One region of the Mesorhizobium sp. LjRoot246 genome, then DNA from elsewhere that is predicted to be linked to it. Evidence: riboswitches for the same ligand, from Rfam matches in the RefSeq annotation. Region 1 holds a riboswitch; the other holds the start of a gene.

Region 1 (14,401 bases):
CCGGGCTAAGCCGGCCGGCGTCATCATCGACACGCTCTGCGATGAACGCTTGTCCTTTCTGAAACGCCTCCCGACGTGGGGCACGTTCGGCCGTGGCTGGTCCGACCGTGTGAAGTCGGTGCGATCCCAAGCGCTGCTGATGAGCACTGCACCGGCACCAATCGTCGTCCAGCCATCGGCGCCGATCTCGGCGCCGCCGCCAAACACCGGAAAATCCGGGGTTTCAAAACCGGCCGCTGCCGCGGGCTTCCTCGTCCTCATCTTCGGTGCGCTCGCGGCCTTCCGGCATCACGTCACCGGTTTTTTCGGGGGACTCTTCTGATGAAATGGTTCAACACCAACGCGCTGCACAATCTTCTCAACACGCTGATCGCCATCATCTGCGGTGGCGCGCTCGCCGGCTTCGACTGGACGATGTTCGGGGTGAGCGACCGCACCGCGCTTCAGATCAGCGGCGCCATTGCCCTTGCCAAGATCATTATCAACGCCGTGCGTGACGGGCCACGCGGCATGGTCGCGCCGCCGGCCAAGGAGACATGAGATGGGAACGCTCGCATTGCTTGGCCAGGTCTGGCCGTATCTCCTTGCAGCGGCTGCCGCGCTTGCCGGTCTCTGGACGGCCTATGCCAGGGGCAAGGCAAACCAGAAGGCGAGGCAGGATGCCGCCGACGCCGCGGCGCGCACCGAAGCGCAGAAGATCGACGACGCCGTCGCCGGACGGGCGCCGGATGACAACAGGGGGAGGCTGGGCAAGTGGTCAAGATCGTAGCGCTTTCGTTCCTGTTGGCCGGTTGCGCCACATCAGGCGGTTCGTTCTGCGCGGTCGGGCATCCTATCCGGCCGGCAAAGGCTGAAGTCGCCGCGCTCTCGAACAGTTCGGTAGCAGTGATCCTGGCCCACAATGAAAAGGGCCAGAAGCTCTGTGGATGGAGGCCGTGATGCATGATCTTTTCGACCTGCTCGGCATCAAGGGACCGGTGGTCGCGGCCGGCCTCGCCGGCGGTGTCCTGCGCGCCCTGTCGCGGCATCGCTACAAATTACGCGAAATGGTGGCTTCGCCGATCTGCGGCGCGCTTGCCGCGGCTTACCTGACGCTGCCGGCGGTGTCTTACGCCAGGATCACCGGCCTGCCGATGCCCGATCCCGCCGACGACACCACCACGCTGGCCGCCGCCTTCCTGATAGGCGTCTGCGCCATGTGGATATCGGACGTCCTGTTCGAGTTTGTGGTGCGGAGATTCAGGCACGCGCCGGAGGAGTAGCTGCTGTCTGGGGCCGGCAGCTGCTTGGTGGAATTGCCGAGGGCACGTTTCGAGCGGCATTCGACCCATCGAAGACAACCCAAAATAGCCCGCTCCGGTTCGCCGGGCGGGCTATTCCTGCGTTCTGGCCTGATCAAGCAAGGATATTGACCGCGCGGGCCGCGACCAGCGCGATGGTCAGCAGCGAAATCATGGCTTCCGCCATCATCAACAGCTTGGCGCGTTGGCTGAGTGGCAGCGTATCGGTCGGAGAGAAGGCCGTCGCATTGGTGAAGGCGAGGAAGAAATAGTCGACGAAGCCGGGCAGCCAATTGCGAACCTCACGGTCGTTCAGCGTCATCTGCGCGAACAGGAAATCGGCCTGGGCGAGCTTGACGAGACCGCAGGTCGGCGGCCCGCCGCGGTCGGTGCTCCAGAACCACAAGGCAAAGACGATGACGTTGGTGACCCAGATGTTGAGTGCGTCGATCAGCAGCGTCGTGCCGCTGTTGCCGGCATGGCCCTCCAGCAAGGCTCGCACCAGCAAGACCAGCGAGCCGCAATTCATGACGCTGATGATGGCGGTCATGGTCAGCGCCGTTCTGCGGATCATGACGCGAAACTGGCCGATCGCATGCCACTCGTGATCCTCGACCGCCTTTCGGGTGGCGGCCTGTGTCCAGGCCGTGGCCACCGACAAGGGGAGCAGCAGGGCGGCCTCAAGCGCCGGCGCCAGCCAGCGCGGCCCGAATGAGAGGTTGTTGATGACCAGAAGCTGCAGGCAGATGACGACGAGAACGGCCGCACGCGCCATCCAGAAGTCGAGCGCACGGTAGTGAATGACGGCGTGGTGGTGACGCATTTTTCAATCCTGGATGCTCGTTGGTGGGTGGCCGGGGACCTGGTCAGGTGTAGACGACGCCTGTCGCGATCGCGGCTAATGCGCCCCGCCTGGCATGTTCGGGTGCCGCAGGAGGGCGTTTTCCATTGCTGTTTTGCTTGCAAGTGAGGGGAGAAGCAGCATAGTGAGGCGAAACTCCGCCTCAATCTTGGTTTTGCGATGGTCGCTCAAGTATACATTTTCGTAAGCTTTGAGTTCTGGGCTGTTCGAAAAACCGTCCGATGTGATTTATCCAGCGCATGACGCGAATCGATGAACCCGTGAACGGCTGGCTGCCGGTCGGCAGCTCTGTTCCAGACGACTGGCGCCAGTCGTCGATCTGGTCGGGTCTGACCCGTTATCCGGAAGCTGTTCTGGCCCTTTTATGCCTGACGCAGATCCTGTGCTGGACCGTGGCGCCCGCGCTTGTCGACGTGTCACCGCCCAACGATGTCGTCGAAGGCTTCATGTGGGGCCGCGAATGGGTGCTTCTGACCTACAAGCATCCACAGCTTCCCGGATGGCTGCTCGAGACCAGCCATCTTCTGACCGGATCGTTCCGCTGGCCGCAATATCTCGTGGCCCAGCTAACGATCTCGGCGACCTTCATCTTCGTCTACCTGCTGGCCCGCGACATGCTCGGAAAAACCCGCGCGCTGGCCGCCGTGCTTTTGATGCCGTCGCTCTATTTCTTTGGCTGGCCGACCCCGCAGTTCAATCACGACTACGCGCAGATGCCATTCTGGGCCGCGATCTGCTGGCTGCTGTGGCGTGCGGGCCGTGGCGGTGGGCCAGGCTGGTGGCTGGCGCTCGGGCTGGTGTCGGGCGTCGGGCTCTATGCCAAGTTTTCCACCGGGCTGCTGTTGCTGTTCGGCGCGATCTGGCTGCTGTCGGACACGCGGGCACGCAGTCGGCTCGCCACGCCCTGGCCATGGCTTGGGCTGGCGGTTTTCGTCGCCGTCGCAGCGCCACTGGCCGTCGAGCTCTACCGTATCGATTTCCTGCCGCTGACCTATGCCGCCTGGCGCGATCAGTGGGTCCTGGCCCACCGCTCCCGCTTTTATTATATCGGCGTCCAGATGGCCGGGCTCTGCGGCTTTCTTCTGGTGCTGGCGATATCAGGGCTGCTGCGGCGCTCGCCCCCGCCGCAAGAGCCCCTCGGGCGCGGTATCCTCGTCTATCTCTTGTGGATGGGGCTCGGTCCGGCGGTCCTCATCATGGCGGCGTCCCTGTTCGCAGGTACAGGTGAGGCCTGGGGCGCGCCGATGTACAATCTTGCCGGCGTTGTGGCGCTCGCCTTCCTGGGCCATCGCCTCGGCGCCGTCGAGATGCGAAAGCTGGCGATCTGCGCGCTCATCTGCATTGTCGGCATATCCGGTGCCTATGCGGGCATCCGCTGGACGAAATGCAATCTGCGCGGGCGCATGGACGCCGTCTGCTGGCCGGCGCAAAAGATCTCGGATGAGGCAGAGGCCGTCTGGCACGCTGCGACGCCCGATCGGCTCGACATCGTTGGCGGCCATGCCCTTATTGGGCCGCTGGCGGGCCTCAATGCCTATGACAAGCCGTCGATCTTCACCGAACTGAACATGCAGTACGCCCCCTGGATCACCAAGGAGCGGCTGCGCGAGCACGGCATATTGCTGGTCTGGCCTGGGCGCGATGTGCCATCTTATCTGCAGGCGTGGGTGGGCGACATCCCAGTCAAAACCGTTCTTTTCGACTGGTCGCTCAAGGCATCGCCGGTGGCGATCAGCTTCGCCGCCATTCCGCCTGGCGCGCGGCAGTTGCCGGGTGTGATCGACAGCCTCGCACCACCGAGCAATTGAAGCAGGTTCGTCGGCCCGCTGGACGAAGCAGGTGACCATGCCCATTTATGGGCAGACCAACTTGCTTTTGAGGAGACGTGATATGGCGACTTCGACCGAACGCGCAGTCCTTGCCGGGGGCTGCTTCTGGGGGATGCAGGACTTGATACGGCGCTATCCCGGCATCATCTCCACACGTGTCGGCTACAGCGGCGGCGACGTGCCCAACGCCACCTATCGCAATCATGGCAGCCATGCCGAAGCCATCGAGATCAATTTCGATCCGGCCATCATAAGCTATCGCACGCTGCTGGAACGCTTTTTCCAGATCCACGATCCGACGACCCGCAACCGCCAGGGCAACGATGTCGGGATGAGCTATCGCTCCGCGATCTATTACACCAGCGACGAACAGAAGCGCGTCGCCGAGGACACCATCGCCGATGTCGATGCCTCAGGTCTGTGGCCGGGCAAGGTCGTCACCGAAGTGGAACCGGCGGGTCCTTTCTGGGAAGCCGAGCCCGAACACCAGGACTATCTGGAGAAATATCCCAACGGCTACACCTGCCATTTCGTCAGGCCAGGCTGGAAGCTGCCGGTCCGCGAGAAGGCCGTTTCGTAGATTCTGCGATTTCGCCATGCATTGCTGCTCGACGGGATCGTCGAGCAGTTTCATCGCATTCCAAACCCCTCAGTCAGTGCGCCTTGTCGCCTCGGTGAAGCCGTCGAGCTTTTCACCAATGTCCGAAAGCGCCCTTCGAACGATAGTCTCGACCGCGTCTTGCCGATCGGGATCGAGCAAACGAAGGCCTCGTTGGATTACACCGCGCCAGTTGGCGCCGCGATTCCATGCTTCGGCAAACACCAGGGCGAGATCATCTTGCCGGCGGGCGGTTGCCATCGCCTCGACAAGCAAGCTTGCCTGAAGAATATCCTTTTCCCGTTTTGCGGTGCCGTTTGCATTCTCCTGGCGAAGGGAGGCGACAATCAGTTTGTGGACAGCATATCGCCCGGGTGAGGGGACCAGCACCGGGACCCCTGATCGATGCAACAAGACGGTTCTTACGGGTTCGCGGATGAGAAAATCCAGGTATCGCAAAGGCTGCGCCGATGCGCCGCCCAGCGACGGCATCGCGCTCGCGTGGTCAGCGTGGTCGTCGCTACCCCGGTTTGGGGTCAGGAATTCGACCTTGTACCGGGAAGCGTTTTCGAACTGGGTCGTGCGAGTGGCATCCGCTCTATGAGGAATCTCGCGAAACGAAGGATCGATATCGCGCAGCACATCCATGATCGGCGGCAGACTGTCGTTCACCTCTACCGAAACCGAGTGAAATTGAGCAAAGTCGGCATCGCCTGTCTGCAGCGCCCCGCCGGGTAGCCTAACGCCCAGATATCCGGCATAGGTCTGGAAGGCGACGGTGCCGACCAGGACACCCCGCAGGCGGAAAAATCCGGCCTTGCCAAGAACTTCAACGACATCACCGGTAAATTTTTCCGGCTCCGTCAACCCAGCCTCGCGTACAAGCGTCGATACCAGCTTGCGACGAGCCTTTAGGTCGCTCTTGATTTCCTTGAAGGCGGCGACGCGTTTTGCGATCTCGGGATCGTCGGCCGGCCCGACATATCGTCTTGTGGTCTTCGGCCTGGTTTCCTCGAAATACCAGTAGTCGCGGCCTTTTACGGGAACCCGCACGAAATTGCCTGCCGTCGAGAAGTCGGTTTGGAACGAGGCATCCAGGCTTCGTTGCACGAGTTCCGCGAACAGGGTGCGATATGCGATGTCGATCGATTTCATGACGGCGTCCGACGTCTTTAGGTTATAAGAAATTTGCAATTTCCTTATAACTGCGCGCCTTGCCGCCGAATTTCAAGGCGGTTATAAGAGAAATGCGAAAACCTTATAATCGCCTGATCCGAACATTTCGACCAACCGCTGTGTCAGACGCGGTCCGGCGGTTGACGATGCGCCAAGAACCCGCGCGCAGCATTCGCTCCGCAGGTTCTCACTCCGATTGGCGTCAACTTACTTACCGCAATGGTTGTCGTTGACTGTCGGCGAAGCCGTGCCCGGCGAGGTGCCGTTGGCATCTGGCTGTGCGCCCTGCGGACTGGCCGGGCAGTTTCGATCCGCGTTGGAATTCATGTCGTCGGGCATGCCGGTCGTGCTGTTGGTGATGCCCGGATCCACAGTGTCCGGCACGATCGTATTCGGCGAAGCCGGGGTTTGTGGGTCGACCGTCACCGACCGGCCGCTGCCACCTCCATTCGTGCCGTTATCGCCAGCGCTTTGCGCCATGGCTGATGCGGCCAGACCAATGGTGAGAGCCGAAGCTGCGAGGATTTTCATGAACATGGTTTGTCTCCATTTTCTGTGAACTCGTCGCTCGTTTTTATGAAGGTGATCGCATCGCGACTGTGGAGACAACCGGTCGCGGCAGTGAAGGTTCCCGATAGAATTCCACCCAAGCAGCGCCCTGCCTGGCGCAATGCTTTTGGCGCAGTGCGCTGAAAAAACGGCTTCCACTTCAGCTCGAATGGTGCTTTAACCCGCGCATCCACAGGGGTGCTCCGTACGGTCGGGGCTGAGACGGGGGCGGCAAGCCCACAGACCCTAGAAGCTGATCTGGGTAATACCAGCGGAGCGAGGCGGGCGATGTTTTCAGGCGCACAGATTTCCCTATATCCCATGGCCGACGATTTCGTCGGCGTCATTATTGGCGCGCTCGGCGCGCTCGATCCGTACCGCGACAAGCTCAGGATCGAGACCGACGACATCTCGACCTTGCTGGTCGGGCCGCCGGAAGTGCTGTTTCCCGCCATGCGCGACCTCTTCGTGGCGGCAGCCCGCAGCGGCGAACATTGCGTGTTGTCGGCCACCATCTCGCGCGGCTGCCCGGGCGAGCCGGATGATCCGATCTGCCGCTCCGATGCGTTTGGCGGACCGGTCGGGCCACTCGGCCCGCGCAAGGATGCGGCGGTCGCGGCAGTGCGCAGTGCTGATGCCACCGGCCAACCGGCGGCAGCGCAATTCTCGCTCTATGTGATGGGTACCGACGACCACATGGACGAGATTTACGGCTGCATCGACTTTCTCAAGCAGTCCGGCGTCTATGAGCGCTCGAAGCATTTCTGCACGAAATTGCGTGGCGATGCCGGCGCGGTCTTTTCGGCGCTGGACGAGGCTTTCTGCCGCTTCGGACCAGGCGCCGGTCACGTAACCCTAGACGTCACGGTCTCGGCCAACAGCCCGTCGGCTGTCTGAAACTGCCGCCGCGTCGGCGGCCGTCAAAGGTTATTTCCGTGATCTCATCATCAGCCGCTTCGCGCCCGATCGCGAGCCTTCTTGTCAGGGCAGGGCCGGCCATGGTCTCGGTCGGGTTGCTCCTGCTGGCGTGGGAGCTTTATGCCACCTATTCCGGCATTAAGCCGACGATACTGCCGGCGCCGTCGCGTGTCTTCGAGCAAGCGATGCTCAATCGCGAGGCGCTGGCCGACAACGCCATTCCCACTATCCGCGCCACGCTGCTTGGCTTTGCCTGTTCGCTCAGCGCCGCCTTTGCGCTGTCGATGCTGGTCGACTTCTTCCAGCCGCTACGGCGTGCGCTGTTTCCCGTCTTCATTGTCAGCCAGACCTTGCCGCTGGTGGCGATTGCGCCGCTGGTGGTGCTGTGGTTCGGCTTCGGACTGGCGCCCAAGATCATGCTGGTGGCGCTGGTCACCTTCTTTCCGATGCTGGTCGCACTGGTCGAGGGTTACGAGTCGACCGAGGCCGAGATCGGCCAGATGCTGCGCGCCATGGGAGCAGGGCGCTGGCGCATCTTCATGTTGGCGCGGCTGCCTTCGGCGCTGCCTTACTTCTTCGCTGGCCTGAGGATTTCCATCACTTATGCCGTGGTTGGCGCCATCTTCGCGGAATATGCGGGTGCGGCGAAGGGGCTGGGCATCTACATGCTCAACGCCAAGAACAATTTTCGGCCCGATCTGGTGCTAGCCGCCGTCGGTGTCAGCGCCGCGCTGACACTTGTCCTTTTTGGGCTGACGGTGCTGCTGCAGCGCCAAGCTATGCCCTGGGAGCGCGCCGGCAAGGCAATCGCAGTGAAGAGGCCACGGCTATGAGCCGGCTCGAGCTGCGGCATGTGCGCAAGGCGTTCGGTGGGCTCGACGTGCTGGCCGATATTTCGCTGACTGTCGGCGCCGGTGAATTCGTCTCGATCCTTGGACCCTCGGGTGCCGGCAAGTCGACGCTGTTCCAGCTTCTGACCGGCGCCGAGCATGGCGAGGGCGAGATGTTGTTCGACGGCGCGCCGCTCGATGACCACGGCAAGCACTTCGCCTTCATGCCGCAACGCGACGCGCTGATGCCGTGGCGGCGCGTCCTCGACAACACGGCGCTCGGGCTCGAAGTGCAAGGCATAAGGCGCAAGGCGGCGCGGGCGCGCGTCGCGCCACTGTTTGCCGAATTCGGGCTTGCCGGCTTCGAGCGGCATTTTCCCGCACAGCTTTCGGGCGGCATGCGCCAGCGCGCGGCCTTGCTGCGCACCGTGGTGCAGGAGCGCGACATGCTCCTGCTCGACGAGCCGTTCGGCGCGCTCGATGCACTGACCCGCACCGCCATGCAGCGCTGGCTTGAACAGATGTGGCGGCACCACCGCTGGACGGCGCTGCTGATCACCCATGATGTGCGCGAAGCCGTGTTCCTGTCCGACCGCATCTACGTGCTGTCCGCGCGCCCGGCCCGCATCGTCCGTGAAATCAAGGTGCCGCTGCCGCGCCCGCGCAGCCTTGGCGGCGAAGCCGCACGGCAGGCAAGCGCGCTCGAGGCCGAAATCCTCGACATCATCCTCAACCCCAACCCATCCAAAAGGACACAATCATGACTGACTTGACGCGCCGGCAGGCCTTGTTGCTGACCCTTGCCACAGGCCTTCCGCTCGTTGCCGGATCGGGGCGAGCCCAAGCACAATCGGCACAAAAGGTCACCGTTGCCCTCGACTGGACGGTCAACACCAACCACATCGGACTGTTCGTCGCCCGCGACAAGGGCTTCTATCGCGAGGCCGGGCTCGAGGTCGACATCCTGCCTTACAGCGATACCGGTGCGGGCACGTTGGTTGCAAATCGCGTCGCCGATTTCGGCATCAACGGCACCATCAGCCTGTTCACCCAGAGAACCGCCGGAGCGGACCTGAAGGGCGTCTATGCGGTGGTGCAATCCGAAACCGGCCGCGTGGTCTTCAATGCGGCACGCAGCGAGATCGTAAGCCCGAGAAACCTCGACGGCCTGACCTATGGCGGATTCGGCAGCGCCTGGGAAAACGCTCTGATATCGACCATCATCCGCCATGATGGCGGCAAGGGCAATTTCGAGACGGTGACGCTCGGCACCTCAGCCTATGAGGCGCTGGCCAATGGTTCGGTCGATTTCACGCTCGAAGTCTCGACCTGGGAGGGTGTCGAAGCCGAGCTCAAGGGCGTCAAACAACGCAGCTTCGTCTATGCCGATTACGGCGTGCCTGACGAGCACACGACACTGATCTCTTCGAGCGAAGCCTATCTCCAGGCAAACCCCAAGCCCGCGGCCGCCTTCGTCCAGGCGACACAGCGCGGCTACCAGTTCGCCGTCGACCGACCCGATGAGGCGGCAGCCCTGTTGATCGCGGCGAACAAGGATGCGCTGACCAATCCGGCGCTGATCCACACCTCGCTGAAGGCGTTGATCGACGGCCACTATCTGCGCAGCCAAAGCGGTGCCATCGGCATCATGGATCCGGCCAAGATGGAGGCGATCGGCGATTATCTCTTCGCTTCCGGCATTCTGCGCGATGCCGATGGCAAAGTTCTAACGCAACGGCCTGATTTCGCGCGGTATTTCAGCAATTTGACTCTGGGGTAGGGAGCTAATGGCTTCTCGAACCTCGGGGAAATGGCTGGCCAGTCAAAGAGGCTCACGGGCAGCGACAGATCAACTAATTCCGGGCGATCTCATAGAGCAGAGTGGTTCTGACGTGTCGCCCGGGTTCACCCTGCAGCGACAGGGCGACTGCGTCTGGCTCCATCGGCGATGGCCCCACCACAGCCCGCCTTGCGGAACCGGGCCACGCCGCGGTCCCATAGGCAAAGGGGTTCTTGCGGTCGAGGCAAGCATAAATGGAACGCAGCCACTCTGCATCGCTCTGCTTTCGGCTTGCGATGCGTTTCGGACGTTTAATGCTGATCCGATCTTGTTGATTAACTGCCCGGCAATGGTTGCGTGCAATGGTCGCCCTGAGGGATCATCGGGGTGCTTGCCTTGCTCATATCAAAAAGCGAAACCCTTTCGCACGGCAACGGCGCCAGGATTTTGTCGGCAGCGCGAAAGCGCGAGATTCTGGTCGATTTGCGGGAAGGGTTTTTTCGGATCTGCGCGCTGGCCTTCGCGGGCATGTTCGTCTACAGCGGCATACATCACCTGATGCTCGATCCGACCCGCATCAATGTCGCACTGGTGGCGATTTCCGAGATACTAACCTTTACCTGGCTGCTTCTGTCCCGGCGGCCCCAGGTTCGTGACTGGAACCCGCTCACGGTGGTTGTCTCCGTGGTCGCCAGCTTCGGTGTCGGCTTCATCGATCTGGAGCCGGGCGCGGCCATCGTTCCGGTCTATGTCGCAGCACCGCTGCAGGCCCTGGCGTTAGGCTTTGTGATCTGGGGAAAGATATCGTTGGGGCGTTCGTTCGCCATCCTGCCGGGCAATCGCGGTGTGATGACCGGCGGTGCCTACCGCCTGGTGCGGCATCCGATCTATGCCGGCTATCTTGCCGGCCATGTCCTGTTCCTGCTGTCGGCCTTTTCCTTCTACAATCTCGCCGTCTACGCCGTGATCACCTTCTTCCAGGTGCATCGCATCCTGCGCGAAGAGGCGCTGCTGGCCGCCACGCCAGAATACCGGGACTATATGAAGCGCGTCCATTACAGGCTGTACTACGGCATCGTCTGACGACAGGGCGCCCAACCCTAATACCGGGCTGGGCCGCCGGTTGCATTTGCGAGCGATGGCAAGCTTTCCGCGCTATGCAGGTTTCCGGATTTTCTGCGGAAAGGCCGGGCGGCGTCGCTCGCCGGGCGGAACGCTAATGCTTTGAAAGCGTTCACATCCCCAGCAACATCCGAATAGCGCGATGTTCAAACCGGCGCGTCAGCGCCTACAGGAGCGGGAAAAGCCATGAGCCTAGGAACCATTCTCATCATTATCCTCATCATTGCGCTGCTTGGCGGCTTCAGCGGCCTCGGCGGCGGCCCCTTTTATGGCACAGGCTATTATGGCGGCGGGGGCCTCGGGCTCGTGCTGCTCATCATCATCGTGCTTGTCGTGCTTGGGCGGATCTAGCCGCGCTGCTCAATTGACGCCGGGTCGATCGCAATCTCGTGACCGCGTCAGTGCCTGTCGCGCACCGGAATGTGATGTGTGCAGGCCTGCTTGTGATCCGGCTCGTTTCGAAATTTTTGTAACGTGATCGCGGTCCACACCCCCCGTGGAAACAAGAGGAGAGGGTCCCGCCCCTTGTCCTCCTCCAAGGCCCGCTCCGGTTCACCGTAGCGGGCTTTTGCTTGACGGGCGAGGGAACCGGTCTGTGTCGATACCGTTGAGTTACGGAAGGCTCCCTAATGCCCCCGACGCTGCGGACAACACTCTGCGAAATTCGCGATGATCTTCACGTCCTGCGGCGGATGGTGGCGGCTCGCGGTCATATCGAGACCATCCAGGGAATCGATGCACTGATTGGCGTGGCAGAAGCAGAGGCCATCAAGATCATCCGCTGCATCGACCGCCGTGCCTGACCAGAAAGAAGGATCACGATGAACGTCAAGGAGATGACGCGGCTGGACTGCATCGCCCTGCTGAAGGCGCAAAGGCTTGGCCGCCTGGCCTGTGTGCGCGAGCACAGGCCCTATGTGGTGCCGATCCATTTTGCCTTCGGTGGTGACGCCATTTTCAGCTTCTCGCTTCCCGGCAGGAAGGTCGAGTGGATGCAGGCCAATCCCCACGTCTGTCTTCAGGTGGATGACGTCGGTGGTATCAATGGTTGGAGGAGCGTCGTCGTGGACGGCCTTTCGAGGAGCTGCCCAAAGGACTGGATCTGGACGGCAGCGCCTCCGGCGTCGAAAGAATGATTGCTCCCTTCGACAGTGATCGCAAATTTGCCTGGTCGCTTCTGGCAAGGCATGCGAACTGGTGGGAACCGGGAGCCCTGAAGCCAGGCGACGCCGCGACAGTTTCGGGCAGCCATCTTTTCTATCAGATCAGGATCGAGGCGATATCCGGAAGGCAGGCATCGTGGTAGCGGCTTTACGCCGCTCGCGGCACTCGTGAGGTGAACGTCGCCCGGGTGACCGACACGCTGGTGCCGGCAGTGTCGCTGATCACTTCCACCTTGGCCTCCAACTGTTTGACCAGTGCTTCCACGATGGCTGTTCCAAGACCGGTAGCCGGTATGTCGTTGGCGATCTTGCCGACGCCATTGTCCGAAACCGTCAGTTTCCAGTCGCTGCCGGCGGTCTCGTAGCTCACCTGGATGCGAGCGCCGGACCTCGCCTTGGGGAAGGCATATTTGATGGCGTTGAGGACGAGTTCGGTGACGATCAGTCCCAGGCTGACGGCCCTTTGCGAATCCATCCTGCCGCCTTCGACCGTCACGGTGACTGTGATCGGCTGGGCTTCGCCGATCATCGACGAGGCGAGGCTGCTGCACAGTTTCGGAAGATAAGAGCCGACGTCGATCTCGTCGATGCCGGCCGAGGTGTGGAGATGGCGCTGCACTTCGGCCACGGACAGAACGCGTTGGTGGGCGTCCTTGAGATGCTGGCGCGTCTCTTCCGAAGTGACCGAGCGTGCCTTCAGCAACAGGATCGAGGCAATGATCTGCAGGCTGTTGGCAACCCGATGCTCCATCTCGCGCAGCAGCACGTCCTTCTGCCGAAGCAGATCCTCGGTGCGGCTGAGCAGCTCTTCCTTCTCCCGCTCGATGATACGACGGGCCGTTATGTCATTGAAGGCGAGAAGAATGGTGATGGCCGAACTGTGGTCGTAAAGCACCTTGCGGGCATTGAGCAGCATGGTGCGACGGCCGATTCGCGGGAAATCATGTTCGACCTCGAAATCGTCCATGGCGGTCTTCTCGGGAATGATCGTCTCCAGCAACAGGCGAAGTGCAGGAATATCCCACTGACCGTCGCCGAGCGCGTAGAGCAGCGATCCCTGGGTCTGCCCTGGGTCGACTTCGAATGTGTTGTAGAAGGAGCGGCTGGCCGCCAGCACGCGAAACTGCTCATCGAGGACCAGAAATGGCTCGGTGATCGTATTGACGATCGCCTGCGCCAGAGTCTGCGCGTCTTCGATATTCACGATGGGTTGAAACATGGGCACAAGCCAGACGAGCGGCGTTTTTGCCCCCCTACGTCCCGGCTATATACGGTTGCTCGACCGTTGTCGCGAATTGAATGCGCCAGGCCGCCTACACTGAGCGCGGACCCAGATCCTGGCACGCCAATCGATTACTCCATGTCAGGCACGTCGCCGCTGACGAAGAGCGTATTCGGCGGGCCGTATTCGCCCAGCGTCGGGTCGGCCTCGCGGCTCCAGGCGATGACGCCGGCATGCTTTGCCGCCAGAGCCCTGGCGGTGCGTATGGCGCGGTCCTCGCTCTGCTGGTCGGCGGGTCCAAAGGCTGGAAACAACTCGCCATCCTCGCCACGGTCGAATGCGACCACGACAATCAGCCTGGGATTTTTCTGACCACTGGAATCGGACATCTTGCACCTTTGGCGCGGAACCTATCACATTGCGCGGGGTTGAAGGCCGCGAATCGATGAATGCCGACTTTGGGGGTGGCATCGTGCAAGATCAGCGTTTCGATGAGCCGGTCAGGATTGCGCTCGGCCGATCGCGAAACTCGATCTTCAACGTGGAACGAGTTGCTCAAGCCGCCGACATACTGATGAACCGCTGGCCTGTCGCGACCGGGCAAAGGCACATGGTTGCCCGCAAAGTCTGCCTGGCCGTGCTCGAGGGAAAGAAAGAAGCCTCGGCGGCACGCGCGGCGTTCATCAACGCGGCGATCGAGGCGGACATTCTCGTTGAGCCGCGCGAGGTGTCGATACCCTAGCCTGTCCGTTCAAATTGAATCAGGACTTGGCTCTATCCCCTTGATGAATGGCGTCTTTTGGCGATCTTCTCAAGACCTATATCGACCGGCCTGTGAGCGCGTCTTGCAGGCAATCCCCACATTCGTCGCCTGTTTGGCCAGCCTTCAGCATCCCGTTGACATGGCATTCGCATCTCGATATTGAACATGATCATACAGGTTTATTGAACAGGTACCCATGTGAAGCGGCGCGCGGTTCATTTATCTCCCGGCACGGGCAAGCCCGAGCAGATCGCCACTGTTCTCGAACATGAAATCCGCTCCGGCGTTCTTGGCTTCGGCGACCGCCTG
Region 2 (14,401 bases), 2.8 Mb from region 1:
CATGGTTGCCGGCCGCGCCACAACCGAGGCGTCGGGCAGGATCACCGCCGCGATTGCGCCAGCCGTTGCCGCAACCGGCATCGATCTGATTTCCATCGGCTGGTTGACTCACAGCGCGCCGATCCTCGATATCGGCCTCGACTACCGTGAGCTTTGATCGTCGAGGCTGACCATCTAGCCTACCCAGCTTCTCTCGACCGTGCCTCGCCATTTCAAAGGCGCGTGTCGCCGCAACGCAAGGAACAGGATGGAAATGCACGCAGCGATTTCGGAAAAGACCCTGCCTGAAGCTCAATCATTCGACGGCCGCCGGACGTGGACCCTGGAAGAAGCCCAGGCTCTCCACGATGCGCCCTTCAACGACCTGCTGTTTCAGGCGCAGACCGTGCACCGCCAGAATTTCGATCCCAACAAGGTCCAGCTCAGCCGCCTCCTCAGCATCAAGACCGGCGGATGCCCGGAGGATTGCGGCTATTGCAGCCAGTCGGCCCATTACGAAACCGGTCTGAAGGCGTCGAAGCTGATGGAAGTCAGGCGCGTCATCGCCGAGGCGACCAAGGCGCGCGATGCCGGCGCCACTCGCTATTGCATGGGCGCGGCCTGGCGAAACCCCAAGGCGCGCGACATGGACGCGGTCGTCGCCATGGTCGAAGGCGTCAAGGCGCTCGGCATGGAGACCTGCATGACGCTCGGCATGCTCGATCTTGAGCAGACCGCTCGTCTGAAACAGGCAGGTCTCGACTATTACAACCACAACATCGATACGTCGGAACGCTACTATAGCGAGATCATCGGCACGCGCAGCTTTGCCGACCGGCTCGATACGCTCGAACAGGTTCGCCAATCCGGCATCAAGGTCTGCTGCGGCGGCATTGTCGGCATGGGCGAAGAACCGGTGGACCGGATCGACATGCTGGTGACGCTGGCCAATCTGGCGGAACATCCCGAAAGCGTTCCGATCAACATGCTCATCCCGATCGCCGGCACGCCGCTGGCCGACGCCAGGCCCATCGAGCCGATCGAATTCGTGCGAGTGATCGCGCTGGCGCGTATCATGATGCCGAAATCGCATGTCCGTCTTTCCGCCGGTCGCACCGCCATGACCGACGAGATGCAGGCGCTGTGCTTCTTTGCCGGCGCCAATTCGATCTTTGTTGGAGACACGCTGCTGACGGCGGACAATCCCGGCGAGGACAAGGATACTCTGCTGTTCCGTCGTCTCGGCATCGAGCCGATGGAACTCGAGGCGCAATGAGCGGGGCACCGCTTGCCCGCTATGACGCGACCTTGCAGGGGCTGGCGCGCAAGGACCGGTTGCGGACGCTGGCGCCGCGCGCCGGGCTCGACTTCTCGTCGAACGACTATCTCGGGCTTGCCGCCTCCAGGAGGCTGGGCGATGCGGTTGCCGCGGCCATTGCGCGGGGCACGCCGGTTGGCGCCACCGGGTCGCGGCTGTTGCGCGGCAACGCGCCGGAACATGAGCAACTGGAGGCAGACGCGGCGGCGTTCTTCGGGGCTGACCGCGCGCTGTTCTTCGGCAGCGGCTACATCGCCAACTTCGCTCTCCTGACCGCGTTGCCGCAGAAGGGCGACCTTCTGGTTCTCGACGAACTCGCCCATGCCAGCATGCATGAGGGTGCGCAGGCCGGACGCGCCCAGTTCATGCTGACCGCGCACAACGACGTCAATGCTGTCGAAGACGCGATCACGCGCTGGCGCGCCGAAGGCGGCATGGGGCGCGTCTGGATCGCGGTCGAAAGTCTCTACAGCATGGATGGCGACCGTGCGCCGATGGAGAGCCTCGTCGCGCTTGCCGATCGGCACGAGGCATTCATGGTCGTCGACGAAGCGCATGCCACCGGGGTCTGCGGGCCGGACGGCCGGGGGCTGGCCGCCGCTTTCGAGGGTCGCGACAACATCATTGCGCTCCATACTTGCGGCAAGGCGCTCGGCGCGTCCGGCGCGCTGGTCACCGGACCGGGAACGTTGTGCAATTATCTCGTCAACCGGTGCCGGCCATTCATCTACGCCACTGCGCCATCGCCGTTGATGGCGGTCGCGGCACGCGAAGCACTCGCCATGCTGACCGACGAGCCGATGCGCCGTGTTCAGTTGCATGAGCGTGTCGCTTTCGCGGGCCGCCAACTGGCTGAACGCTGCGGTGTGACGCCCAGCGGATCGCAGATCCAGCCGTTCGTCATCGGCGACGTCAGGCGCACCATGGCGGTGGCGGCGGCATTGCAGGCCCGCGGCTTCGACATCCGCGGCATTCGCCCGCCGACGGTCCCTGAGGGCACCTCGCGCCTGCGCATCTCATTCACGCTCAACGTCGATGAAGCCGACATTTCCGCCATGGTCGAGGTGCTCGTCGAGGTGTTGGCGTCGGCATGACCAAGCGCATCGTCATCACAGGAACAGATACCGGAATTGGCAAGACAGTGTTTTCGGCCGGACTCGCCGGCCTGCTCGACGGCTTCTACTGGAAACCGGTGCAATCGGGTCTCGATGAGGAGACCGACAGCGAGGTGGTTGCGCGGCTTGCCGGCCTGCCGCCAGGGCGCGTGCTGCCGGAGGTCTACCGCTTGAGCAAGCCCCTGTCGCCGCATCGTTCAGCCGAAATCGACGGCGTCGCGATCGAGGCGGCAAAGCTCTCGCTGCCAGCCTTGCCGGGCCCGCTTGTCATCGAAGGTGCTGGCGGGCTGATGGTGCCGCTCAACCGGCAGACACGGTTCATTGACATATTCGCGCAATGGCGGCTGCCGGTCATACTGTGCGCCCGCACCGCGCTCGGCACGATCAACCACACGCTCCTCTCGATCGAAGCTCTGCGTGCCCGCTCTATTCCAATCATCGGCGTCGCATTTATCGGCGACGAGGTGGCAGACACGCAAAGGACAATTGTCGAATTCAGCGGCGTGCCACAGCTCGGCAGGCTGCAGCACCTTGATCCGCTGACGGGCAAGACGCTGAGGGACGCGATGATTGCCGGCTTCGACCTCGCTTTGATTGCCAGAGGCCAATGATGCCGCAGTCCCAAGTTTGGCACCCCTTCACCCAGCACGCGCTCGAGCATTCGATCCCCGAAATCGTCCGGACCGAAGGCGCCTACCTTCACAAGGCCGACGGCGCGCGCATCCTGGACGCCATTTCCTCTTGGTGGGTCGTCACCCATGGCCATCGCCATCCCCGCATCATGAAGGCGATCGAGACGACCGCGTCGAGCCTCGACCAGATCATCTTCGCCGGCTTCACGCACGAGCCGGCCGAACGCCTGGCCAGGGCACTTGTCGGCCTCGCTCCGCCCGGACTCGACTGGGTGTTCTATTCCGACAGCGGCTCGACCTCCGTCGAAGTCGCGCTGAAGATGGCGCTTGGCTATTTCCGCAACCTCGGTGCGCCGCGTTCGCGCATCGTCGTCATGGAGCACAGCTACCATGGCGACACGATCGGCACGATGAGCGTCGGTGCTCGCGGCGTGTTCAACGCCGCCTACGAGCCTTTGCTGTTCGAGGTTGACACCATCCCCTTCCCGGCCGCAGGGCGCGAGCAGGAGACACTGGATCGGTTCGAGGCAATCTCTCGCGACCGGCGTGCCGCCGCCCTGATCGTCGAGCCGCTGGTGCTTGGCGCCGGCGGCATGCTGATGTATCCGGCGTCAGTTCTGACCGAATTGAAAAAGATCACTGAGGCCTCCGACACGCTGCTGATCGCCGACGAGGTGATGACCGGCTGGGGGCGCACCGGAACGATGTTCGCCTGCGAACAGGCATCCATCTCTCCGGATATCCTGTGCACCTCGAAGGGGCTGACCGGTGGTGCCATCCCGCTGGCCGCCACGCTTGCCACCGATGCCATCTTCCAGGCTCACTATTCCGAAGATCGGAAGAAGACCTTCTTTCATTCGAGCTCCTACACCGCCAATCCGATTGCCTGCGCGGCAGCACTCGCCAATGTCGAGATCTGGCACGATGAGCCGGTGGCCGAACGGGTCGCGGCGTTGAGTGCGCAGCAGGCAGCTGGGCTTCGGCGCTTTCGTGACAATGCCAACTTCACCGACTGCCGAGCGACTGGCACGATCGCGGCCCTCGACCTGCGCACCGGCTCAGCCGGCTATCTGGCCGAGATCGGGCCGAAGCTGCGCGCGTTCTTCCTCGACAAGGGGCTGCTTGTGCGTCCGCTCGGCAACGTCCTCTATCTTCTCCCACCCTATTGCATCGCCAGCGAGGAACTCGATCGACTCTATGACGCCATCGAGGAGGCCGGTGAACGCTTCGGTTCGGGGCCATGAGCAGATCGTCGCGCATTCTCGGGTTTGGCCATCATGCGCCTGGGCGCAAAGTGGCGAATGCCGAGATCGAGAACAATCTCGGGCTCGAACCGGGCTGGATCGAACGGCGTACCGGAATTCGTTCGCGCTTCTGGGCAGCGGACGAAGATACGCTGTCTGGTCTTGCCACACAGGCCGGCGACATGGCGCTGGCGAACGCAGGTATTGACCGCAGCGACATCGGTCTGCTGTTGCTTGCCACCTCGACGCCCGATCACCTCCTGCCGCCCAGTGCACCCCTTGTCGCGCACAAGCTCGGCATTGGCCGTGCAGGCGCGGTCGATCTGACCGGCGCCTGCGCCGGTTTCATCTATGCGCTGATGTTCGCCGACGGGTTCACCCGCCTGCACGGCAAACCATCGCTGGTCATCGCCGCCAACATCCTCAGCCGCCGCATCAATCCGGCCGAGCGCGCGAGCTCAGTCCTTTTCGCCGATGCCGCCGGCGCCCTGGTGATTGGTCCTTGCGAGGACCTCTATCAGGGCATTCTCGGCGCTTCGGTGGATTCCGACGGCTCGCGCTACGGGCTGATCCAGATTCCGGCGGGCGGAAGCAACATCCCGTTCCGTGGCGACCTCGACCTCGCGCAGACCCGCATGACGATGACCGACGGACGCGAAGTGTTCGCCAAGGCTGTCGAGATGATGACCGATTGCTCGATAAGCGCGCTTGCCGCTGCCGGAGTGCGACCACAGGGTATCGACCGGTTCGTGCCGCATCAGGCCAATGCCCGCATTTTCGATGCGGTCGGCAGGAACCTCGGAATAGCAGATCAAGCAATCGTCAAGACGATCGCCGAATACGGCAACTCTTCCGCCGCGACGATCCCGCTGTCGCTCTCGCTGACCAACCAGACGGAGCCATTTCGGCAGGGCGAAAAGATTCTCCTTACGGCGGCGGGCGCAGGCCTCAGCGGCGGTGCGCTCGTGGTCGGAATTTAGCCCGAACGACCGGCCGCGCGTAGGACTGGTCATGAATGGTAATAGGACAACGGGACCAATGCGAAAAATAGTCGCCGGCAAGCTGCATGGCATCCACGTCACCGAAGCGAACCTCAACTATCACGGTTCGATAACGCTGGACCCTGACCACTGCGAAGCAGCCGGGATCTTGCCCATGGAATTCGTGGAGATATGGAACAAGAATTCCGGTACGCGGATTTCGACCTATGTCATTCTTGGCGAGCGCGGCTCACGATGCTGCATCCTCAATGGAGCGGCGGCCCGCACCTGCCAGCCCGGCGACCAGATCATAATCTGCAACTCCATCTACCTGGACGAAGCGAAGATCACCTCGCTGAAGCCGCGGATCGTCACCTTCGACCAGGACAACCACATACGCGACCGCTTGAGCTACTCGGTCGATTTTGACGCGCACGGCCGATACAGTTTCTCCATCCTTGACGAGGCGAACGCGGCTTTGGCCATTCCTGCGCTGGTCTCCGGGACGTGACTTTCCCCACGCATTCATCAGCCTTTCCGCAGACTTGATTGGCGACCGATCAACGCCGCGGGCCAAATGCGCTTGACAAAATAGCGCCGGCCCGTTCAACCTGAGGCATTCACCAGGGGAGTCCCGGCAAGGGGCTGAGATACTGCTGGCTTTCGCGGCGCAGTGACCCGTTGAACCTGATCCAGTTCATACTGGCGTAGGGACGGTGCAAGCGCTTTGCGGGAGTTCACGCCCGAAGTCCTGTTTCGAACAGGCCGGGCAAAGCGTCTTTTCATCCTTCCGGCACAGAACTGGGTCTCCAATGCATGAGCAAAGGAGCCTCAAGATGAATGCCCTCACCCCCGCCGTGTCGACGGGACCACTGCCCGCCTCACGCAAGATCCACAAATCCGGCCTCCTCCATCCGCACATCAAGGTGCCGATGCGCGAAATCTCCGTCCATCCGACGGCCGGCGAGCCGCCCGTCATCGTCTACGATCCGTCCGGGCCCTATACAGACCCGACCGTCGAAACCAGCATCGAAAAGGGCCTCGCACGGCTTCGCCACGAATGGATCATGGCCCGCGGCGATGTCGAAGCCTATGACGGCCGCCACGTGCGGCCGGAGGACAATGGATTCGCCTCAGGCGAGCGCCTGACGCCGGAATTTCCCATTCGCAACCGGCCGCTCAAGGCCAAGCAGGGCAAGGCGGTGACCCAGTTTGCCTATGCGCGCGCCGGCATCATCACGCCCGAAATGGAGTTCGTCGCCATCCGCGAGAACCTCGGCCGCGAGATCCTGCGTGGCAAACTTGAGCGCGACGGCGAGGCCTTCGGCGCCGAGATCCCCGACTTCGTCACACCGGAATTCGTGCGCGACGAGGTGGCGCGCGGGCGGGCGATCATTCCCGCCAACATCAACCACCCAGAGAGCGAACCGATGGTCATCGGCCGCAATTTCCTGGTGAAGATCAACGCCAATATCGGAAACTCGGCGGTAACCTCCTCGATGGCCGAGGAAGTGGAAAAAATGGTCTGGGCGATCCGCTGGGGCGCCGATACGGTGATGGACCTGTCGACCGGCCGCAACATCCACAACATCCGCGACTGGATCGTGCGCAATGCGCCGGTGCCGATCGGCACGGTGCCGCTCTACCAGGCGCTCGAAAAGGTCGGCGGCATCGCCGAGGACCTGACCTGGGAGGTGTACCGCGACACGCTGATCGAACAGGCCGAACAGGGCGTCGACTATTTCACCATCCATGCCGGTGTGCGGCTGCACTACATCCCGCTGACCGTTGACCGGGTCACAGGCATCGTCTCGCGCGGTGGCTCGATCATGGCCAAATGGTGTCTGCACCATCACCGGGAAAGCTTCCTTTATGAGCATTTCGCGGAGATCTGCGACATCTGCCGCGCCTATGACGTGTCCTTCTCGCTCGGCGACGGTCTTCGTCCCGGCTCGATCGCCGACGCCAATGACGCAGCACAATTCGCCGAGCTGGAAACGCTCGGCGAGCTGACGCAGATCGCCTGGGCGAAGGATTGCCAGGTAATGATCGAAGGCCCCGGCCACGTGCCGATGCACAAGATCAAGCAGAACATGGACAAGCAGCTCGCTGTCTGCGGCGAGGCGCCCTTCTACACGCTTGGACCGCTGACGACCGACATCGCGCCGGGCTATGACCACATCACCTCCGGCATCGGCGCGGCCATGATCGGCTGGTTCGGCACCGCCATGCTCTGCTACGTCACGCCCAAGGAGCATCTCGGCCTTCCCGATCGCAACGACGTCAAGATTGGCGTGATCACCTACAAGATAGCCGCTCATGCCGCCGACCTGGCTAAGGGGCATCCGGCGGCGAAAGTCAGGGATGATGCCCTTTCCCGCGCGCGCTTCGAATTCCGCTGGGAGGACCAGTTCAACCTGTCGCTCGATCCCGAAACCGCGCGATCCTTCCACGACCAGACCTTGCCCAAGGAGGCGCACAAGCTGGCACATTTCTGCTCGATGTGCGGGCCGAAATTCTGCTCCATGCGTATCTCTCACGACATCCGCGCCGAGGCACAGAAAGAGGGCATGGCGGCGATGGCGGCGAAATATCGCGAGGGCGGCGATCTCTATGTGCCGGCGGACGAGACCGGCGCGCCGCTCATGCCGGAGGCGCATGGGCCATCGTGAGGGTGCTGGTCCAAGGGGCCGGGGTCGCCGGCCTCACCGCAGCCTTCGAGTTCGCCACACGCGGCGCTGCGGTGACAGTTGCCGAGACAAGACATGCTCTCGGCGGCAATGCGTCGTGGTTCGCCGGCGGCATGCTGGCGCCATGGTGCGAGCGTGAAAGCGCGGAGCAGCCGGTGCTGGATCTCGGACGCGATGCCGCCGGCTGGTGGGATGCGGTACTGCCGGGTCAGGTGACACGAGCCGGAACGCTGGTCGTGGCCGCGCCGCGTGATGCCGGTGAGCTTGACCGGTTCGCCAGTCGCACGTCAGGGCATCGGCGTGTCGATGAAGACGAAATTGCGATCCTGGAGCCCGACCTCGCAGGCCGCTTCCGGCGCGGGTTGCTGTTCCCCGATGAGGCTCATCTCGACCCGCGCCAGGCGATGGCGGCACTTCATGACAAGCTTGCAGCCATGGGTGTCGAATTCCACTTCGGCACCGACGCCCGGCATGTTTCCGGCTTCGATCGTCAGATCGACTGCACGGGAATGGCCGCCGTCGATGACAGGCTGCGCGGCATTCGCGGCGAAATGCTGATCCTGCGCACGCTTGATATCTCGCTGTCGCGCCCGGTCAGGCTGCTGCATCCGCGCTTTCCGCTTTATGCGGTGCCGCGTGCCGACACGCAGTTCATGATCGGCGCGACGATGATTGAGAGCCAGTCCGCCGGACCGGTCACGGCGCGTTCCATGATGGAGCTGCTGGGGGCCGCCTATGCCCTCCATCCGGCCTTTGGCGAGGCCGAGATCGTTGAAACCGGTGTCGGCGTTCGTCCGGCCTTTCCTGACAACCTGCCGCGCGTCGAAACGAGTGGAGACACCGTCGCGATCAACGGGCTCTATCGCCACGGTTTTCTCCTCGCCCCCACCATGGCGCGCCAGGCCGCCGACCTGGTTTTCAGTCAAGACGGAACCAAGGAACTTGCTCATGAAACTGATGGTCAACGGCGAAGCGCATGAGGTTGCCGCCACCACGCTGGCGGAGCTGCTTGCCGCGCTCGCCTATGAGGGCGATTGGCTCGCCACTGCCGTCAACAGCGACCTCGTGCACAAAGCCAACCGGGCGGAATTCCAGTTGAGCGACGGCGACCGGATCGAAATCCTCTCGCCCATGCAGGGAGGCTAGACCTTGTTCAATCTTTTCGGAACGGAGCTTGCCTCCCGCCTGCTTCTCGGCACCGCTCAATATCCTTCGCCGGCCATCCTTGCCGATGCGGTCAAGGCATCGGGCACGTCGGTGGTGACGGTCTCGTTGCGCCGTGAGATGGCAGGCGGCAGGGCCGGCGAAAAATTCTGGTCGTTGATCCGTTCGCTGGGTGTCAGAATCCTGCCCAACACTGCCGGCTGTCACTCCGCCAAGGAAGCGGTCACGACCGCGAAAATGGCGCGTGAGGTCTTCGGTACGAACTGGATCAAGCTCGAAGTGATCGGCAACCACGACACGTTGCAACCGGACGTGTTCGGCCTTGTCGAAGCCGCCCGCATCCTGTGCGAGGACGGTTTTGATGTATTCCCCTACACCACCGATGACCTTGTCGTCGCCGAGCGGCTGCTGGACGTAGGCTGCAAGGTCTTGATGCCGTGGTGCGCACCGATTGGTTCCGCCCTCGGGCCGGTCAACATCATGGCACTGCGCTCGATGCGCGGACATTTCCCTGGCGTCCCGCTCATTGTGGATGCGGGGCTCGGACGGCCGTCGCATGCGGCAACCGTCATGGAACTCGGCTTTGACGCCGTGCTCCTGAACACAGCGGTCGCCAAGGCGGCCGATCCGGTCGGCATGGCGCGTGCTTTCGGCAAGGCGGTCGACGCCGGCCGTGAGGCTTTCAGTTCGGGAATGCTCGAACCGCGCGACGTCGCCGTGCCATCGACACCGACGATCGGCAGGGCGGTTTTTTCATGAAGCTCGATCCCTTTTACCTTATCGTCGATAGCTCTGCCTGGATCGAGCGGCTGGTGCCGCTCGGCGTCAAGCTGGTGCAGCTTCGCATCAAGACCATGGATGAGGCCGGCTTGCGCGCGGAGGTCCGCAAGGCGAAGGCCCTTTGCGCCCGACACGAATGCCAGCTCATCATCAATGATTACTGGCGGCTGGCGATCGAGGAAGGTTGCGACTTCGTCCACCTTGGCCAGGAGGATCTGCAAACCGCCGACCTCGCGCGGATTCGGGCAGCCGGTCTGAGGCTCGGACTGAGCACACATGATGATGTCGAACTGGAAACGGCGATGGCCGCCGAGCCCGGCTACATCGCGCTCGGCCCCATCTACCCGACCATCCTGAAGAAGATGAAATGGGCCCCGCAAGGGCTCGAACGGATCAGCGAGTGGATGCGCCGGGTCGCACCGATTCCCCTGGTCGCCATTGGTGGTCTCAACCCGGACCGGCTCAACGGCGTCTTCGCGGCTGGCGCGGACAGCGCGGCGGTGGTGACAGACATCACGCTGAACGACGATCCCGAAGCACGCACGCGAGAATGGATCGAAAAGACAGGCCGATGGCGCTGAGGCCTTATGTGCTCGTCGTCGGTGGGTCGGACTCCAGCGGCGGAGCCGGAATTGCGCGCGACATCGAGACGATCTCTTCCATTGGCGTGCGCACTTGCCTTGCTGTCACCGCGCTAACGGTGCAGACGCACGAAGCCGTCATGGAAATCCATCATTCGCAACCCAGTCTGGTGGCCGATCAGATGCGCGCCGCGCTACGGGCCAACACGGTGGCGGCCATCAAGATCGGCATGCTCGCAACGGCTGAGATCGTTGTTGCCGTTGCCGGCGTGCTGCGCGAGAATCCGCAGGTGCCGGCAGTACTTGACCCGGTGCTGGCGTCGACGTCAGGCCGGGCGCTCCTGGAAGCAGGCGCCATCTCCGTCATGAAGCGCAATCTGATGCCGCTTTGCCGTCTCGTCACACCCAATCTCTTCGAACTGGCGCTTCTTGTTGGCACAGAGCTGGCGATGGACGAGGACGGCGCAGTGAGGCAGGGCCGGGAATTGCTAGCCGGTGCAGCGCAGGCCTTGCTGATCAAGGGCGGCCACGCTGCGGGACCTCGATCGGCCGACATTCTGTTGCGCCCCGATCAAGAACCAATCCGCTTCGACAAACCGCGTCTTGCCGTTTCGATGCGCGGGACGGGCTGCATGCTGGCCAGCGCGATTGCGGCGCACCTGGCGAAGGCGAGTCCGCTTGAAGACAGCGTGCGCAAAGGCAAGCTGTTTGTGTTCGAGAAGCTCCAGAAGCAAGCAGCCGAATGACAGTGGCATTTTCGTCCAGTCAAGCTTAAGTCCGCCGAGATAGGATACGGCTTGATCTGAGCGACGGTCGAGGCCGCTCAAAGCCCGAGGCTTCGTTTCCGGCCGAAACTCCAATTCACTCCTCCGGTAGCGCGTGCAACGCCGTCGATATGACTACCGAGGTGCCCATCAAGCGACGGCGACCATGGGACAAGCCTGAAACCAAGACCGTCGTCGATCATAGCGAAGCGGCCGGACGCGAGCGAAAAACGTTGCCGGTAGACGCCAGCTACTTGGTCGCCTTCCAAAGCCTTCGAGAACGGCAGTCTGGTCTCGTCGGCGAGCCGAGCGCTGAGCGCGTTCACCTCGCGATCGCGTAGCGTGTCGATCATGTTGCGAACGAGAATGACGCGCTGTCCCTCGCGCCGAGCCAGACCCTGCTCGACAAGATAATCGGCGCGCGCATTGAGCGCTTGATGCACGTCCCTGCCAAATCCCCCCTCGCCGAGTTCGGCAGGCTCGCTGGCGACGAGTTGCCGGTCCAGCCAGGTCGCGCCAAAGGCGTGGACCTGTTCTTGGATCGACAGGTCGGAGCGGACGGCAAGCGCGGTGCGTCCGCGGCCGTTCGCATCTTCGTAGCGGCGAAGCTCGACGACGGAGCCGGGCGCTGAATCGCCTGAGGCATCGAGATCTTGGAAGCGGATGTGATGAAGACGTCCGTCGACACCGTCGACGATGGCATAGGCCGAGCCGCGCAGTTCGTCATCCAGGCCGCGCTCAAGGAGCCGACCAATGACTGATTTGTCGATCTGTTCAGCCGCGAGCACATAGTCGGCCGCGCCTTTGTCGATACCCTGGCGGGCGAGACCGCGATGCATGCGCTTGATAACGTCGCCGCGGTCGCCGAGTGCGCGCAAGGTCGACTCGACGTCTTCGCCCATCATCCACTGGCCAGGACGGATCTCGTTTGCGAGGCCGAGGCTTTCCAACTTGCGGAGCCGTCCGACCTTCTGCGTCAGAAACTCGTCCGGCTGGCCATCAGGGTGCGGCGCGAGATCGATGATGCCATGGCGATCGGCATCACGAACAAGCTGGCGGTCGAGCTGTGTCCAACGTTCGCTGTCGATCTGCCGCTCGATTGTTTGGCGGATGTCGTGATCGGTGCGCAGCCCAAGTGTCTGGGTGAGGATGTCTCTCGCCCGGTCGCGCATGCCTTGGCGGATGTAGTCACGCGATATGACGAGGTTCTCGCCGTCATCGGCGACACCGCGAACGAGAATATGGACGTGCGGATGTTCGGTATTCCAATGGTCAACGCCCACCCAATCGAGTTTTGTACCGAGATCGCGCCGCATATCGACCATCAGGTCTCGGGCGAAGCCTTTGAGGTCGCCCAACTCGTGAGCATCGTCCGGTGAGACGATGAAACGGAAGTGGTGCCGGTCGTCCTTGCATCGCTCGGAGAAGGCATCATGATCGGCCTTGTCCGTATCCGGGCCGAACATCTTCGCCTCCGCCCCGTCACGCGTTACACCTTCGCGACGAAGGTATTTGAGATGAGCAGCGAGCGGTGTCGACCCACGGAACTGTCGGACGACGCGAGCCTTGATGACGGCGCCGCGCGAGCGGCCGGTGATAAGGCGATTGGCCCGGATGCTCGCCGATCTGCCGCGGCCGAACGTCGAGGCGCGCGGCGAGACGATCCGGCCCTTACGCGAGATGTGCCCGCCCGCGCGCTGTGCCGCTGCGAGCGCCTGGAAGATGAAGGGGCGTGCGCGCTGACCGGCGCGAGAGCGAATGCGGCCGGGGCGCACGCGAAAGCTATCATCACGGTTCATGGCTGCTGAGCTCGCGAGGTGCGGTTTCGATTGGAAAGATTCCGAAAATGGCAAGGGTGCACATCGCGGATTTCTCACGTACATCGCGGAACCGGCGCGCAAACCCTTGAAATCCAGCACCCCGACCGAGCCGCACATCGCGGCCCTTTATCCTGCCATCCCTCTCCGTCCTCTTTCAGGGCCAATCCTCCACCGCAATTTCCGCGACGGAACAGGTCGGAGTGCGATTGACCAGGGAGTCTGTGATCATTGTGGTGTCGTGGAGGAACTCTGCACAAACGGGCCCTGGATCGCGGGCGGCGGATCTAACGCACGTTCACTGCGCGAGCCGTCCGATGGCGGTACGAGCGCGGTAAGATCGGTGACCGCTTTAACCACAGGTGATCGTACGCTGGGTGAACGGATCGCCGTGAGGACGGTCTCGACGGGAACATTGGTTTCGCGCTTACCTTGCGAAGCCGAGCTCTTCCATGTGTTCACGACGTGCGCGAAAATCGCCGCTTCGAGTGCGCTCGCCCTGCCGGCTTCGTGCCGTTCGCGCATCGGAATGGGAACCGAACCGTTGATCAGAGGCGCGAGTTTCCTGACGTAGTCGATCGTCTCACGCGGCAGCGGCCGGCCGGTTGCAAGATGCTCTTCGTATCGCCCAGGACCGGCATTGTAGGCCGCGAGGAAGCCGCTGCGACCGAAGCGGTCGAGCATCTCGCGGAGATACGCTGCACCTGCAAAAATGTTGTCGCGCGGCTGATAAGGATCGTCACCGAGGCGGTACCTGGTGCGCAGTTCCTCCCATGTCGCCGGCATAATCTGCATCAAGCCCATCGCGCCCTTTCTCGACACCGCATGAACATCACCAACGCTCTCGACATGCATGACGGCGCGAAGCAGCCGCTCGGGAATGGCAAAGCGCTTGGCAGCCTCCCGGATGTGCACCAACCAGGGATCAGCGGACGAGATGACGTTGCCGGGGTGCGCCGGCCGCTCACGATGCGCGGATGGCTCTGCACAGACAGTAGACGCCAGGAGGGCAAGCATGACGCTTGCAGACAATGCTGCAATGCCTCGGCAGATAAAAGCACATGGACCACGATCCCGACGCGCCTGCAGCCTGCCACCGTGCTCGCCCCCATCAAGGGCAAGGCTTCGCCGGCCGGACTTGCTTCCGGCGAACCACGACGCCATGGGCGTCCAAAGCGACACGGAAGCGTCCGGCCGCCCTTGACCTTCGCTGCGCGCGGCGGCCGCCCGACGGGCGATCCGGTCGAAGGGTTTGACCGGCGCCCAATCGATCAAAGGGTTTGACTCAGAAAGTTCGCTGAGGCGCAATCGGAGCATCCGATCAGCCCCGTTCGTCG

Evidence for each region. A riboswitch is a leader RNA that binds a small molecule or an ion and turns the genes downstream of it on or off. The one in region 1 is predicted to bind thiamine pyrophosphate.
Region 2: it holds a riboswitch for thiamine pyrophosphate, as region 1 does, so the genes downstream of both, thiC (phosphomethylpyrimidine synthase ThiC) here and ACSQ3L_RS15025 (YkoF family thiamine/hydroxymethylpyrimidine-binding protein) in region 1, are expected to answer to the same signal.

Annotation. Positions count from the first base shown of each region.
Region 1 is NZ_CAXUSN020000001.1:3,100,375-3,114,775, forward strand. Features, by position in the region: gene ACSQ3L_RS14980 (glycoside hydrolase family 108 protein) at 1-322, shown strand, start outside; gene ACSQ3L_RS14985 (hypothetical protein) at 322-540, shown strand; gene ACSQ3L_RS14990 (hypothetical protein) at 542-769, shown strand; gene ACSQ3L_RS14995 (hypothetical protein) at 939-1,262, shown strand; gene ACSQ3L_RS15000 (hypothetical protein) at 1,396-2,103, opposite strand; gene ACSQ3L_RS15005 (glycosyltransferase family 39 protein) at 2,382-3,950, shown strand; gene msrA (peptide-methionine (S)-S-oxide reductase MsrA) at 4,033-4,551, shown strand; gene ACSQ3L_RS15015 (nucleotidyltransferase family protein) at 4,621-5,724, opposite strand; gene ACSQ3L_RS15020 (hypothetical protein) at 5,953-6,282, opposite strand; TPP riboswitch at 6,479-6,592, shown strand; gene ACSQ3L_RS15025 (YkoF family thiamine/hydroxymethylpyrimidine-binding protein) at 6,583-7,191, shown strand; gene ACSQ3L_RS15030 (ABC transporter permease) at 7,230-8,045, shown strand; gene ACSQ3L_RS15035 (ABC transporter ATP-binding protein) at 8,042-8,806, shown strand; gene ACSQ3L_RS15040 (ABC transporter substrate-binding protein) at 8,803-9,822, shown strand; gene ACSQ3L_RS15045 (methyltransferase family protein) at 10,210-10,905, shown strand; gene ACSQ3L_RS15050 (DUF3309 family protein) at 11,131-11,295, shown strand; gene ACSQ3L_RS15055 (hypothetical protein) at 11,574-11,747, shown strand; gene ACSQ3L_RS15060 (pyridoxamine 5'-phosphate oxidase family protein) at 11,766-12,080, shown strand; gene ACSQ3L_RS15065 (sensor histidine kinase) at 12,256-13,326, opposite strand; gene ACSQ3L_RS15070 (hypothetical protein) at 13,461-13,718, opposite strand; gene ACSQ3L_RS15075 (DUF982 domain-containing protein) at 13,775-14,071, shown strand; gene ACSQ3L_RS15080 (GntR family transcriptional regulator) at 14,291-14,401, shown strand, end outside.
Region 2 is NZ_CAXUSN020000001.1:5,889,025-5,903,425, forward strand. Features, by position in the region: gene nadC (carboxylating nicotinate-nucleotide diphosphorylase) at 1-157, shown strand, start outside; gene bioB (biotin synthase BioB) at 254-1,255, shown strand; gene ACSQ3L_RS28610 (8-amino-7-oxononanoate synthase) at 1,252-2,391, shown strand; gene bioD (dethiobiotin synthase) at 2,388-3,023, shown strand; gene ACSQ3L_RS28620 (adenosylmethionine--8-amino-7-oxononanoate transaminase) at 3,023-4,288, shown strand; gene ACSQ3L_RS28625 (beta-ketoacyl-ACP synthase III) at 4,285-5,268, shown strand; gene panD (aspartate 1-decarboxylase) at 5,327-5,779, shown strand; TPP riboswitch at 5,884-6,000, shown strand; gene thiC (phosphomethylpyrimidine synthase ThiC) at 6,105-7,940, shown strand; gene thiO (glycine oxidase ThiO) at 7,937-8,938, shown strand; gene thiS (sulfur carrier protein ThiS) at 8,907-9,104, shown strand; gene ACSQ3L_RS28650 (thiazole synthase) at 9,108-9,881, shown strand; gene ACSQ3L_RS28655 (thiamine phosphate synthase) at 9,878-10,483, shown strand; gene ACSQ3L_RS28660 (hydroxymethylpyrimidine/phosphomethylpyrimidine kinase) at 10,474-11,229, shown strand; gene ACSQ3L_RS28665 (relaxase/mobilization nuclease domain-containing protein) at 11,307-13,046, opposite strand; gene ACSQ3L_RS28670 (lytic transglycosylase domain-containing protein) at 13,293-14,372, opposite strand; gene ACSQ3L_RS28675 (DUF736 domain-containing protein) at 14,386-14,401, opposite strand, start outside.